Regions from separate parts of the Aquitalea sp. USM4 genome, predicted to be linked through region 1. Evidence: riboswitches for the same ligand, from Rfam matches in the RefSeq annotation. Region 1 holds a riboswitch; the other holds the start of a gene.
The links. A riboswitch is a leader RNA that binds a small molecule or an ion and turns the genes downstream of it on or off. The one in region 1 is predicted to bind glycine.

Region 1 (6,303 bases):
GAAGTGCGCAAGCTGGCCGAGCGCACGGCCAATGCCACCAATGAAATTTCCAGCCTGGTGGGCGATGTGGAAAGCGCCTCGCACAGCACCAAGCAACAAGTGACCGAAGCAGCCGCACAGGTAGCCGGTTACCGTGAAACCGGCATTGAAACCGCCAATGCCATCCGCAGCATGGTGGATGTCAGCGAACAGATGGCACGGGTGATTGCCCAGGGCACCAACACCAGCTTCATGGAAGTGGTGAAGCTGGATCACATCGTGTTCAAGCTGGATATCTACAAGGCCTTCATCGGCTATCACGACCTGCATGCCGACAAGGTGTCGTCTCACCAGCATTGCCGTCTGGGCAAATGGTATTACGAAGGTCGCGGCGCACAGGAATGCAAGGGCAACAGCAACTACACCCAGCTGGAAGCGCCGCACGCCAATGTGCACAACTTCGGCAAGGAAGCGCTCAACGCCTTCCACGCCCACGATTTTGCCAAGGCACAGCAGGCACTGCGCCGCATGGAAGATGCGTCCAGCCAGGTGATGGACATCCTCACCGACATGGAAAACCAGCCCTGTACCCGCAAGATCTGAATTACTTTGTCAGCAGCCTGAAGCCGGTCCTTGACCGGCTTTTTGTTTAACCGTCATTGGCGACAAAGCTGGCACGCAAGGCGGCAATATGCGCGGGGCCGGTACGGCAGCAGCCGCCAATCAGCCGTGCCCCGGCAGCACGCCAGCGCTGCGCCAGTGCAACAAAACCCGCCACACTGGCGCTACCCTGCCAGCAGTGCTGTTCCGTATCCCAGTGCTCGCCGGAGTTGGGGTAGGCCAGCAAGGGCCTGGAAGTTACGCTGGCCGCTTGCGCCAACAGTGCCTCCAGCAGCAATGGATCGGTACAGTTCACCCCCAGTGCCACCACTTGCGGTACGGCGTCCAGCATGGCCATGCAGTCGGCCAGCCGCTCGCCCTGCCATACATGTCCTGCATCGCGGCAACTGAAGCTGATCCAGGCAGGCGTGGCGGGAAATTCCTGCTGCAGCAAGCGCGCCAGCGCTTCGGCCTCCTGCGGGCAGGGAATGGTTTCGCAGGCCAGCAAATCGGCCCCGCTGGCGGCCAGCACAGCCAGCCGTGGACGGTGAAAGTCCATCAGCTGCGCCACGCTCAGGCCATAATCCCCCCGGTATTCCGAGCCATCCGCCAGCATGGCCCCGTAAGGTCCGACCGACGCTGCCACCAGCGGCGCTGTCGCCTCTTCTGGCTGGCCGGCCATGAAGCGTTGGCGCGCCTGCAAGGCCAGATCCACCGACAGCTGCATCAGCCGGGCGGCTTGCAGCCGGTCCAGGCCACGCCGGGCAAAGCCCTCAAAACTGGCCTGGTAGCTGGATGTGGTGATGATGTCGGCCCCGGCCTGCAGATAGTCCAGATGCAGCCGGGCGATGGCCTGTGGCGCTTCCAGCAATACGCGTGCCGACCACAGCGGGTCGGCCAGATCAAAACCGCGCGCCTCCAGCTCGGTGGCCAGCGCACCGTCCAGCAACAGGCAATCGCGTTGCGCCAGCCTGTCCTGCAGCACCGTCAGGCCTGCCCTGCTCATGTCGCCGCTCCCGGTTTTTGCTGCATGCGCTGGCGCAAGGCTTCAATGGCATAGCGCACTTTTGCCGGCTGGGCATCGCGCCGTGGCGTCACCACGAAGATCCCCAGGGCAGGCAAGCGCCATTGCGGCAGCACACGCAGCAAGCGCCCATCGGCCAGTTCCTGCCGCACTTCGGGCTCCGGCTGTATCGACAGGCCCATGCCAGCCAGCACAAACTGCCGCGCCGCCAGAATGTTATTGCTGCTCACCCGCCGCTCCACCATTGGCCGCTCTACCTCGCCAGCTGCATTTTCCATGGTCAGCCAGGTGTGACTGCGCTCATGGTCCAGCATCACCCATTGGTGCTGTTCCAGTTGCTGAGGCGTGGTGATGGCCGGATGACGCGCGAGATAAGACGGTGCCGCGCACAACACGCTCTCCCAGTCCGCCAGATGGCGCGCCACCAGCGAGGAATCCTTCAGATCCCCGGCACGCAAGGCAAGGTCGATGCGGTGCTGTACCAGATCGATCATTTCGTCATGAAAGAACAGCTTCAGGCTCAGGCGCGGATGAGCCGCCAGCAAGGGGGCCAGTGCTTCGGTGAGCATGGGCCCGGCAAAGCCGGTGGGTGCGGACAGGCGCAATTCGCCCACCGGGGCGTCACGCATTTCGTTCAGGCGCTGCTCGGCCAGGCGCGCGGCGGCCAGCATGTCGGCACAGCCCTGATAAAACAGGCTGCCTGCTTCGGTCAGGGTCAGGCTGCGCGTGGTCCGGTGCAACAAGGACACGCCATGTTCCGACTCCAGCTTGCTGATGTGCTGGCTGACTGCTGATGGCGTCATACCCAGCGCACGTGCCGCCGCCACCATCGAGCCTTGCTCCACCACGGTGGCAAACACTGCCATACGGCGCAAGATATCCATATTATTAAGTTTGGCTAAGTTATTAATGCCAGTATCAGCTGATTATCAGCAGGACGGCAAGTCATTACACTGCGATTCATTCACTATCCACCCAAAGGAATGCAAAATGAAAATCGCTCTGATTGGTGCCACAGGCTTTGTCGGCTCTGCCGTACTGCAAGAACTGCTGGCCCGCCAGCATCAGGTTTCCGCCATTGTCAGCCGCCCGGAACGCCTGCCCGCCCACCCGCAACTGACAGCCGTCAAGGCCGATGCCTATGATGCCGCCGCCATTGCCCAGGCCGTTGCCGGACACGATATGGTGATCAGCACCTTCAACCCCGGCTGGGACAAGGCCGACATCCGCACCCTCTTCCTCAAGGGCCATGCCGCCATTGTGGCCGGCGTGAAACAGGCAGGGGTGAAGCGTTTTCTGGAAGTGGGCGGTGCCGGCAGCCTGTACGTGGCACCGGGCGTGCAACTGATCGACACCCCGCACTTCCCCGCCGAATACAAGGAAGGTGCCGAAGGTGCCCGCCAGGCACTGGCAGACTTGCAACAGGAAACCGTGCTGGACTGGGTATTCCTGTCGCCACCGGCCCTGCTGGCTCCGGGCGAGCGCAGCGGTCAGTACCGTCTGGGTGGCGATGCGCTGCTGATGGATGGTGAAGCCCCCGCCGGCATCAGCGTGGCCGACCTTGCCGTAGCCATTGCCGACGAGGTGGAAACGCCGCGCCACAGCCGCCAGCGCTTTACCGTCGCACACTGATTTTCCCGCGTACCCGCCTTGGCCGCCTTGCTCCTGCAGGCGGCTTTTTTCATTAGCCCGCGCATGCTGCAACCGCACATCAAAACCCGCACCAATATTGGCGTTGACAGCCATTCCCGGCTTATCTACAGTGCCAGCCAGCCGTAATGGATGGCGCAGGAGAGATCACCCCGCAGGTGACGCCGAAGGGGTATCGCCCCAGAAACTCTCAGGCAAAAGAACTGCACCATCATCTGGCTCTCTGGAGAGAAGACCCGGGCCTGTTTGCTGCCCTGCGGTCTCGCCGAAGGAAGGTCGCCTGCCGACCACAATCTCTCAGGCAAAAGGACAGAGGGGGCGAAGACTGCGCCATGCCTGCGCGCAGGCTGTCCGGCTGAATTCAAGGGGCAAGCCCCGGCCGCCAGCCACCGCCCGGCACCAGCAGACCCGCGCCCGCTCGCCAACCCCCACCCGGTTACCGGACTTGACGCTTCACGACGCCTGATGGCCGGAAGCAGAACAGTCAGCCTGCACAAAGCATGACACGCTGACACACGACACACGGGCCTGCATCCGCAACCAGGCAGTCCCCCACCCGCAACACCGGCAGCCTGCACGGCAAGCTGCCTGCATCAGACAAGAGAGCATCATGGCAATCAGTGTTTTTGACCTGTTCAAGATTGGTATCGGCCCGTCCAGCTCCCACACGGTTGGCCCGATGCGTGCCGCGCGCCAGTTTGTCGCCCGGCTGGAAAAAGATGGCCTGCTGACGGCCACCCGCCGCGTACGCAGCGAAATGTATGGCTCGCTGGGAGCGACCGGCAAGGGCCACGGTTCGGATACCGCCGTTTTGCTGGGCCTGGCGGGCGAACTGCCCGACATGGTGGATACCGACGCCGTACCGGACATCCTGGCCACCATCCGTCAGGAAAAACAGTTGAAGCTGCTGGGCGAGCACGCCATTGCCTTCAACGAGCCGGACGACCTGATCCTGCACAAGCGCAAAACCCTGCCCTACCACCCCAACGGCATGATTTTTGAAGCCTTCGACGCGGACGGCAACAGCCTGTCCAAGCGCGCCTACTATTCGGTAGGTGGCGGCTTTGTGGTGGATGAAGCAGCCATCGAAGCCGGCTTTGCTCCGCCGGGCGTCACCGAGCTCAAACACCAGTTCAATACCGCCGCCGAGCTGCTGGCACTGTGCAAGGAACAGGGCAAGAGCATCAGCCAGATCATGCTGGAAAACGAACTGGCCTGGCGCAGTGAGGAGGAAGTACGCCGTGACCTGCTCACCATCTGGGGCGTGATGCAAGCCTGTGTCAAACGCGGCTGCCAGCGCGAAGGCACCCTGCCCGGTGGCATGAAGGTAAAACGCCGCGCCGCCGACATGTACCAGAAGCTGCTGGCTGCACCGGAAGCCGCGCTGCGCGACCCGCTGACGGTGATGGACTGGGTGAATCTGTATGCGCTGGCGGTGAATGAAGAAAACGCCGCCGGTGGCCGCGTGGTCACTGCCCCCACCAATGGCGCCGCCGGCATCATCCCGGCGGTAATGCATTACTACGCCCGCTTTGTACCGGGCGCCAGCGAAGACGGCATCGTGCGCTACCTGCTGACCGCCGGTGCCATCGGCATCCTGTTCAAGCTCAATGCCTCCATCTCCGGTGCCGAAGTAGGCTGCCAGGGTGAAGTGGGCTCGGCCTGCTCCATGGCGGCAGGTGCGTTGGCCGAGGTGATGGGCGGCACGCCGGAACAAGTGGAAAACGCAGCGGAAATCGGCATGGAACACAATCTTGGCCTGACCTGCGACCCGGTAGGCGGCCTGGTGCAAGTGCCGTGCATCGAGCGCAACGCCATGGCCTCGGTCAAGGCCATCAATGCCGCGCGCATGGCCTTGCGTGGCGATGGCCAGCATTGCGTGTCGCTGGACCGCGTGATCAAGACCATGCGCGACACCGGCCGCGACATGAGCACCAAGTACAAGGAAACCGCCCGTGGCGGCCTGGCCATCAATGTGATCGAAGTACCGGTCAACGTGGTGGAGTGCTGAGCGCCCTGCCCGTTCTGTGAACCCAGACAAAACGCCGTGGACACTGTCCACGGCGTTTTTCATGGCTGGCACTGCCTGAAAAACTAAACTGCCAGCGGTTCCAGCTTGCGCAGCCGCAGGGCAATCAGCAGCAGGGCCAGCAAACCCAGCGCAATCATCGCCGCCACACCATTCCATTTGCCCATACCCCACAGCAGGCCGGAGAAGGAACCCACCACACTGGAACCCAGATAATAGGCGGTGAGGTAAAACGCCGAGGCCAGCGCCTTGCCGCGTTGCGCACGACGGCCAATCCAGCTGCTGGCCACCGAATGGCCACCAAAGAAGCCGAAGGTAAACAAGGCAATGCCTGGCACCATCAGCCACAGCGAATCCGCCAGCGTGCACACCAGCCCGGCGGCCATCAGCACCACCATCAGCCACAGCATGTTGCGGCGGCCAAAGCGGTCGGCCATGCGCCCTACCCAGGCCGAGGCCCAGATGCCCACCATGTACAGCGAGAACACGAAGCCCAGCACGCTGTGGCTCAGGTTGAACGGTGCGGCCAGCAAGCGGAAACCCAGATAGTTGTACAGGCTGACAAAGCAGCCCATGAACAGGAAGGCGGACAGGAACAACCAGGGCAGGCCGCCGTCGGCAAAATGGCTGCCCACGTCACGCCGCAGTTCGGCCAGGTTCAACGGCACCGGCTTGAAGTGTCGTGAATCCGGCAGGCTGCGCCAGAATTCGATGGCACCGGCAAGGCCCAGCACGGCCAACGCCAGCACCGCTGCACGCCAGCCAAAGTGGTCAGCAATCACCGCGGCCAGAAAGCGCCCGCTCATGCCGCCCAGTGCATTACCGGCAATATACAGGCCGATGGAATGGCCCAGTGACAAGGGCTCCACTTCTTCGCTCAGATAGGCCATGGCCACGGCAGGCAAACCGGCCAGCACCACGCCGAAAATGGCACGCAGGTAGAGAAACTGCTGAAAGCCGGGCGCAAAAGCCGCCAGCAACATCAGCAGCGCGGCCAGGCTCAGTGCAATATTCATCACCG
Region 2 (6,303 bases), 630 kb from region 1:
GCCTCCGAACTGGGCCGTGGCCGTGGCGGTGGTCACTGCATGACCTGCCCGATCATCCGTGACGAAGTGAAGATTTAAACCGCTGCACCTGCAGCACACCAAGCACATCAATCTCGCCCGGTGGCGTCGGCCAAGCCCGCCACCCGGCACCGGAACAAGGAGTGTTACCATGGCTTTCAATCTGCGCAACCGCAACTTCCTCCGCATGCTGGACTTCACCCCGCGCGAAATCCGCTACATGCTCGACCTGGCCCGCGACCTGAAACGCGCCAAGTACACCGGCACCGAACAGCAACACCTGAAGGGCAAGAACATCGCCCTGATCTTCGAAAAAACCTCCACCCGCACCCGCTGTGCGTTTGAAGTGGCCTGCTACGACCAGGGCGCCAACGTTACCTACCTCGGACCGTCCGGCTCGCAGATCGGCATCAAGGAATCGATGAAAGACACCGCCCGCGTACTGGGTCGCATGTATGACGCCATCGAATACCGTGGCTTCGACCAGGACATGGTAGAGAACGAACTGGCCAAATTTGCCGGCGTCCCGGTGTACAACGGCCTGACCGACGAATGGCATCCCACCCAGATGCTGGCCGACGTGCTGACCATGTGGGAAAACAGCGACAAGCCCATCTCGCAAATCAGCTACACCTACCTGGGTGACGCCCGCAACAATATGGGCAACTCCCTGCTGGTGATTGGCACCAAGCTGGGCATGGACGTGCGCATCGGCGCGCCGAAACACCTGTGGCCGAGCGACGAACTGGTGGCCGAATGCCGTGAAATCGCCACCAAGACCGGCGCCCGCATCACCCTGACCGAAGACGCTGCCGAAGCCGTCAAGGGCACCGACTTCATCCACACCGACGTGTGGGTATCGATGGGCGAACCGGCCGAAGTGTGGGCCGAACGCATCCGCCTGCTGAAGCCCTACCAGGTGAATGCCGCGCTGATGGCTGCCGCACAGAACCCGCAAGTGAAGTTCATGCACTGCCTGCCGGCCTACCACAACAGCGAAACCAAGGTGGGCAAGGAAATCGCCGCCCAGTACCCGGACCTGGCCAATGGCATTGAAGTGACCGAAGACGTGTTCGAAAGCGAAGCCTGCATTGCCTTCGAGCAAGCCGAGAACCGCATGCACACCATCAAGGCAATTCTGGTGGCCACGCTGGGCGATTAAGACTGGACAACGTGGCAAAGCCCTGCCGCATTGTCAGTCGTTAAAGCCTGACCGCAACACCGCTTCACCCACCACGACGACACCCCCTTGAAGTCGTGGCGGCGGAATCCGCTCCCCCTCACTCAGGCGGATTCCACCCTCCGGCAGGTCATCACCCCGGTGACCTGCCGCCCCATCCGACACACACCGGCCTGCCACAGGCAGACCGGCCACGCCACTGTCCCGACTGTGCGGACAGGGCCAGAAAAGGAAACATCATGCGAGTCGTCGTAGCCCTGGGCGGCAATGCCCTGCAACGTCGTGGCGAAGCCATGACTGCTGACAACCAACGCGCCAACGTCAAGGTGGCCGCCGAACAACTGGCCGCCGTCACCCGGCTGGGCCACAACCTGGTGATGTGCCACGGTAACGGCCCGCAAGTCGGCCTGCTCGGCCTGCAAAACGACGCCTACGCCCGCCACGTCGACGGCAAGGTCACCCCCTATCCGCTGGATGTACTGGGTGCCCAGACCGAAGGCATGATCGGCTACATGATCGAACAGGAACTGGGCAACGTACTGCCGTTTGAAGTGCCGCTGGCCACCATCCTCACCCAGACCGAAGTCGACGCAGCCGACCCCGCCTTCCAGAACCCCACCAAATTCGTTGGCCCGGTGTACAGCAAGGAAGAAGCCGAAGCGCTGGCTGCCAGCCACGGCTGGACGGTGAAAGCCGACGGCGACTACTACCGCCGCGTGGTACCCAGCCCGAAACCGAAACGCATCTTCGAACTGCGCCCCATCAAATGGATGATCGAAAAAGGCGCGGTCGTGATTGCCGCCGGTGGCGGTGGCATCCCCACCATGTACCAGGGTGACAAACTGGTGGGCGTGGAAGCCGTGATCGACAAAGACCTGGCCTCCGCCCTGCTGGCACGCGAAGTGGACGCCGACTACTTCGTCATCGCCACCGACGTGAAGAGCGTGTTTGTTGGCTGGGGCACTCCCGAAGCCAAAGCCATCCGCCACGCCCACCCGGACGAAATGGACAAGCTGGGCTTTGCCGCCGGTTCGATGGGCCCGAAAGTGGAAGCCGCCTGCGAATTCGCCCGCCTGACCGGCAAGCGTGCAGTGATTGGCGCGCTGGAAGACATCGAGAAGATCGTCAAGGGCGAAGCCGGTACCATCATCTCCACCGAGAAGAGCGGTATCGAGTGGTACTGAGGCAGGGCGCTGCAACACCTGCGGTAGCGTTGCGACGTCGGCTGAAGGGCAGGTGAGATGTGGATCAACAAGGGCTGCTGCGGCAGCCCTTTTGTTATGTCTGATCAATAATGAATAAATTGTGACAAGGAATTATTCGTATTTTTTCGATTGTGAAAATAACGCAAAAACAACAGGATAGATGACTTCGCGTGAAGATATTCTTGGCTTGCCTTTGTCTTTATCTGCAACGATAATCGCCCCCATCATGCAGGAGAGAGTGGCCAATCGCGGCCACCGCCGAAGGCGCAAGCGCACCCGCAATCGCTCAGGCAAAAGGACTGCATCATCGGATATCACGTATCTGCTTTACTCTGGAGAGCGCTGCCCATGAAGGCAGCCACCGAAGGGGCTAACGGCGGCTGAAAACGCCCGCCGGAAAATCTCAGGTGTCAGGACAGAGGGGTGTTGTACCAAGACAGGCAAAACACCCCCTTTGCAAGGACGCACAGATGACGGCCCCGAAACGTACCCCCCTGTTTGACGCTCATGTCGCCGCCGGCGCCAAGATGGTTGATTTCGCCGGTTGGGAAATGCCCATCCATTACGGCTCCCAGCTGAAGGAACATGAGATCGTGCGCAGCGACGCCGGCATGTTCGATGTGTCCCACATGACCGTGATCGACATCACCGGCAGCGATGCCAAGGCCTGGCTGCAACAGCTGATTGCCAACGACGTGGCCAAGCTGGGCTTTGAAGGCAAGGCGCTGTACTCCGGCATGCTGACCGAAGACGGCACCGTGGTGGACGACCTGATTGTCTACCTGACTTCCTACGGCTACCGCATGGTGGTGAATGCCGGTACCACTGATAAAGACCTGGCCTGGATGGAGAGCCACAAGGCCGGTTTTGATGTCTCCCTCAATGTACGTCGCGACCTGGCCATGCTGGCCGTGCAAGGCCCCAATGCCATTGCTAAGGTCTGTGCGGTAAAGCCGCAACTGGGCGACGCCATTCAATCACTCAAGGTATTCCAGGGCTTGCCTGCAGGCGACTGGTTCTTTGCCCGAACCGGCTACACCGGTGAAGACGGTCTGGAAATCATGATTCCGGCCGGCGAAGCCATCAACTTCTTCAATCAGCTGGTAGAGGCCGGCGTGGCCCCCATCGGCCTGGGCGCACGCGACACCCTGCGTCTGGAAGCCGGCATGAACCTGTACGGCCACGACATGGACGAAACCGTATCCCCGCTGCAGGCAGGCATGGGCTGGACCATTGCCTGGGAACCGGCCAGCCGTGACTTTATCGGCCGCAAGGCACTGGAAGCCCAGAAGGCCGCCGGTGTGCCGATGAAGCAGGTGGGCCTGGTGCTGGAAGGCCGTGGCGTGCTGCGTGAAGGCCAGAAAGTGGTAGTGGAAGGCGTGGGTGAGGGCATCATCACCAGCGGCACCTTCTCGCCCACCCTCAAGCACTCCATCGCCATCGCCCGCGTACCGGCCGCAACCGGTGCCGACGCACAGGTGGATTTGCGTGGTACGCTCACCGCTGTCCGCGTGGTGAAGATGCCGTTCGTGCGCAACGGCAAGAAAGTTTTCGAATAACAGCGAGCCGGGAAACACCATGCCAGCCTGCGGGCTGCACTGCGGTTTCCCGCTCCCGTAACGGTTCAATCAATCCGAGGAGATTCAATCCATGAGCAATATCCCTGCCGAACTGAAATACGTTGCCAGCCACGAATGGCTGCGTCTGGAAGCCGACGGTTCCGTTACCGTAGGCATTACCGAACATGCACAAGAGCTGCTGGGCGACATCGTGTTCGTCGAGCTGCCGAAAGTGGGTGCCAACCTGGCTGCTGAAGAGCAGGCCGGCGTGGTGGAATCGGTAAAAGCCGCTTCCGATGTATACGCCCCGATCGCCGGTGAAGTGCTGGAAGTGAACGCCGAACTGGAAGCCGCTCCCGAGCTGGCCAACAGCGAGCCCTATGGCGCTGGCTGGTTCTTCAAGATCAAGCCGGCCAATGCCGCAGATCTGGACAGCCTGCTGGATGCCGCTGGCTACGCCAAGGAAATCGGCGCCTGATTGCACGCTGTCAAAGCCTCGTGATGTAAACCATCGCGGGGCTTTTTCAGTTTCAGAACCCGCTCAATATCTGCTGCGCTTCGGCGATACTGCGTTAAAAACATCTTCGGAATGCTCATTTACTCTGTGTAAATTCCGCTTCCTCAGCCGTTTTTGCCTTGTCTCGCTCTAGCTCACAAGATCTTGAATGGATTCTCTGGCACAGCTCTTCATTACCGGACACCCACCATGACTCTTGCTTCCCTGTTTAACCGTAGCGAATTCATTGCCCGCCATATCGGCCCCTCTGATGCCGAACGCAGCGAAATGCTGGCCGCAATCGGTGCCGCCTCGCTGGACGATCTGGTTGCCCAGACCCTGCCGGCCGACATCCGCCTGAACCGTGCGCTGGACCTGCCGTCCCCGGTGCCGGAAGCCGAAGCCCTGGCCGCGCTGAAAGAGGTGGCCAGCCGCAACATCGTCAACAAGTCTTTCATCGGCCTGGGTTACTACCCGGTGCTGACCCCCACCGTCATCCTGCGCAATGTGCTGGAAAACCCGGGCTGGTACACCGCTTACACCCCGTATCAGGCTGAAATCGCCCAGGGTCGTCTGGAAGCGCTGCTCAACTACCAGCAAATGGTGATGGACCTGACCGGTCTGGAAATGGCCAATGCCTCGCTGCTGGACGAAGCCACCGCCGCCGCCGAAGCCATGGCCATGGCGCGCCGTGTATCCAAGAGCAAGTCCGCGCAGTTCTTTGTCGACAGCCGCGTGCTGCCGCAAACCCTGGACGTGATGAAAACCCGTGCCAAGTACTTCGGTTTCGAGCTGGTTTCCGGCCACCCGGAAGAGGCTGGCAATGGTGACTACTTTGGTGCGCTGTTCCAGTATCCGGGCGAAGCGGGCGACCTGATCGACCTGACGCCCTACATTGCCGCCGTCAAGGCCAAGGGTGGTGTGGCCGTGGTGGCTGCCGACATCATGGCGCTGGTGGCACTGAAGTCCCCGGCCGAAATGGGTGCCGACGTGGCCATCGGTAACACCCAGCGCTTTGGCGTGCCGATGGGCTACGGTGGCCCGCACGCTGCTTACTTTGCCTTCAAGGATGAAATGAAGCGCTCGGCACCTGGCCGTATCATCGGTGTGTCGGTCGATGCCAAGGGCAAGACCGCGCTGCGCATGGCGCTGCAAACCCGCGAGCAGCACATCCGCCGCGAAAAGGCCAACTCCAATATCTGTACCAGCCAGGTACTGCTGGCCAATATCGCCGGCATGTACGCGGTGTACCACGGTGCGGAAGGCGTCAAGCGCATTGCCAGCCGCATCCACCGTCTGGCCGCCATCTTCGCCCATGCGGTGAAGAGTGCCGGTGGCAAGCTGGTATTCGACCGCTTCTACGACACCGTACAGGTGGAAGCGGCCAATGCCGACACCATCTACGCCGCTGCCCTGGCTGCCGGTTACAACCTGCGTCGCGTGTCCGCCACCGTGCTGGGCGTGGCCTTCCACGAAGCGGCTACCGAGGCTGATCTGGCCACGCTGATCCAGCTGTTTACCGGCAAGGATGCCGACATCGCCGCGCTGGATGCCGCCGCTGCCGATGCCATCCCGGCCGGCCTCAAGCGCGAATCCGCCTTCTTCACCCACCCGGTGTTCAACACTCACCACAGCGAGCACGAGATGCTGCGCTACCTGAAGAAGCTGGAAAACCGCGACCTGGCGATGAATCACTCGATGATTTCGCTGGGCAGCTGCACCATGAAGCTGAATGCCACCAGCGAGATGATTCCCATCACCTGGCCGGAATTCGCCAATATGCACCCGTTTGCCCCGCGTGATCAGGCTGCCGGTTACCTGCAGCTGATCGACGACCTGCAAACC

Region 2: linked by a shared signal. The riboswitch ahead of gcvT (glycine cleavage system aminomethyltransferase GcvT) and the one ahead of DKK66_RS15550 (L-serine ammonia-lyase) in region 1 are both predicted to bind glycine.

The regions. Positions count from the first base shown of each region.
Region 1 is NZ_CP029539.1:3,367,516-3,373,818, reverse strand. Features, by position in the region: gene DKK66_RS20705 (methyl-accepting chemotaxis protein) at 1-582, shown strand, start outside; gene mmuM (homocysteine S-methyltransferase) at 629-1,585, opposite strand; gene DKK66_RS15560 (LysR family transcriptional regulator) at 1,582-2,469, opposite strand; gene DKK66_RS15555 (NAD(P)-dependent oxidoreductase) at 2,594-3,235, shown strand; glycine riboswitch at 3,382-3,469, shown strand; gene DKK66_RS15550 (L-serine ammonia-lyase) at 3,864-5,264, shown strand; gene DKK66_RS15545 (MFS transporter) at 5,348-6,303, opposite strand, start outside.
Region 2 is NZ_CP029539.1:2,736,863-2,743,165, forward strand. Features, by position in the region: gene DKK66_RS12680 (arginine deiminase) at 1-78, shown strand, start outside; gene DKK66_RS12685 (ornithine carbamoyltransferase) at 170-1,180, shown strand; gene arcC (carbamate kinase) at 1,438-2,382, shown strand; glycine riboswitch at 2,623-2,715, shown strand; glycine riboswitch at 2,726-2,832, shown strand; gene gcvT (glycine cleavage system aminomethyltransferase GcvT) at 2,874-3,962, shown strand; gene gcvH (glycine cleavage system protein GcvH) at 4,054-4,440, shown strand; gene gcvP (aminomethyl-transferring glycine dehydrogenase) at 4,669-6,303, shown strand, end outside.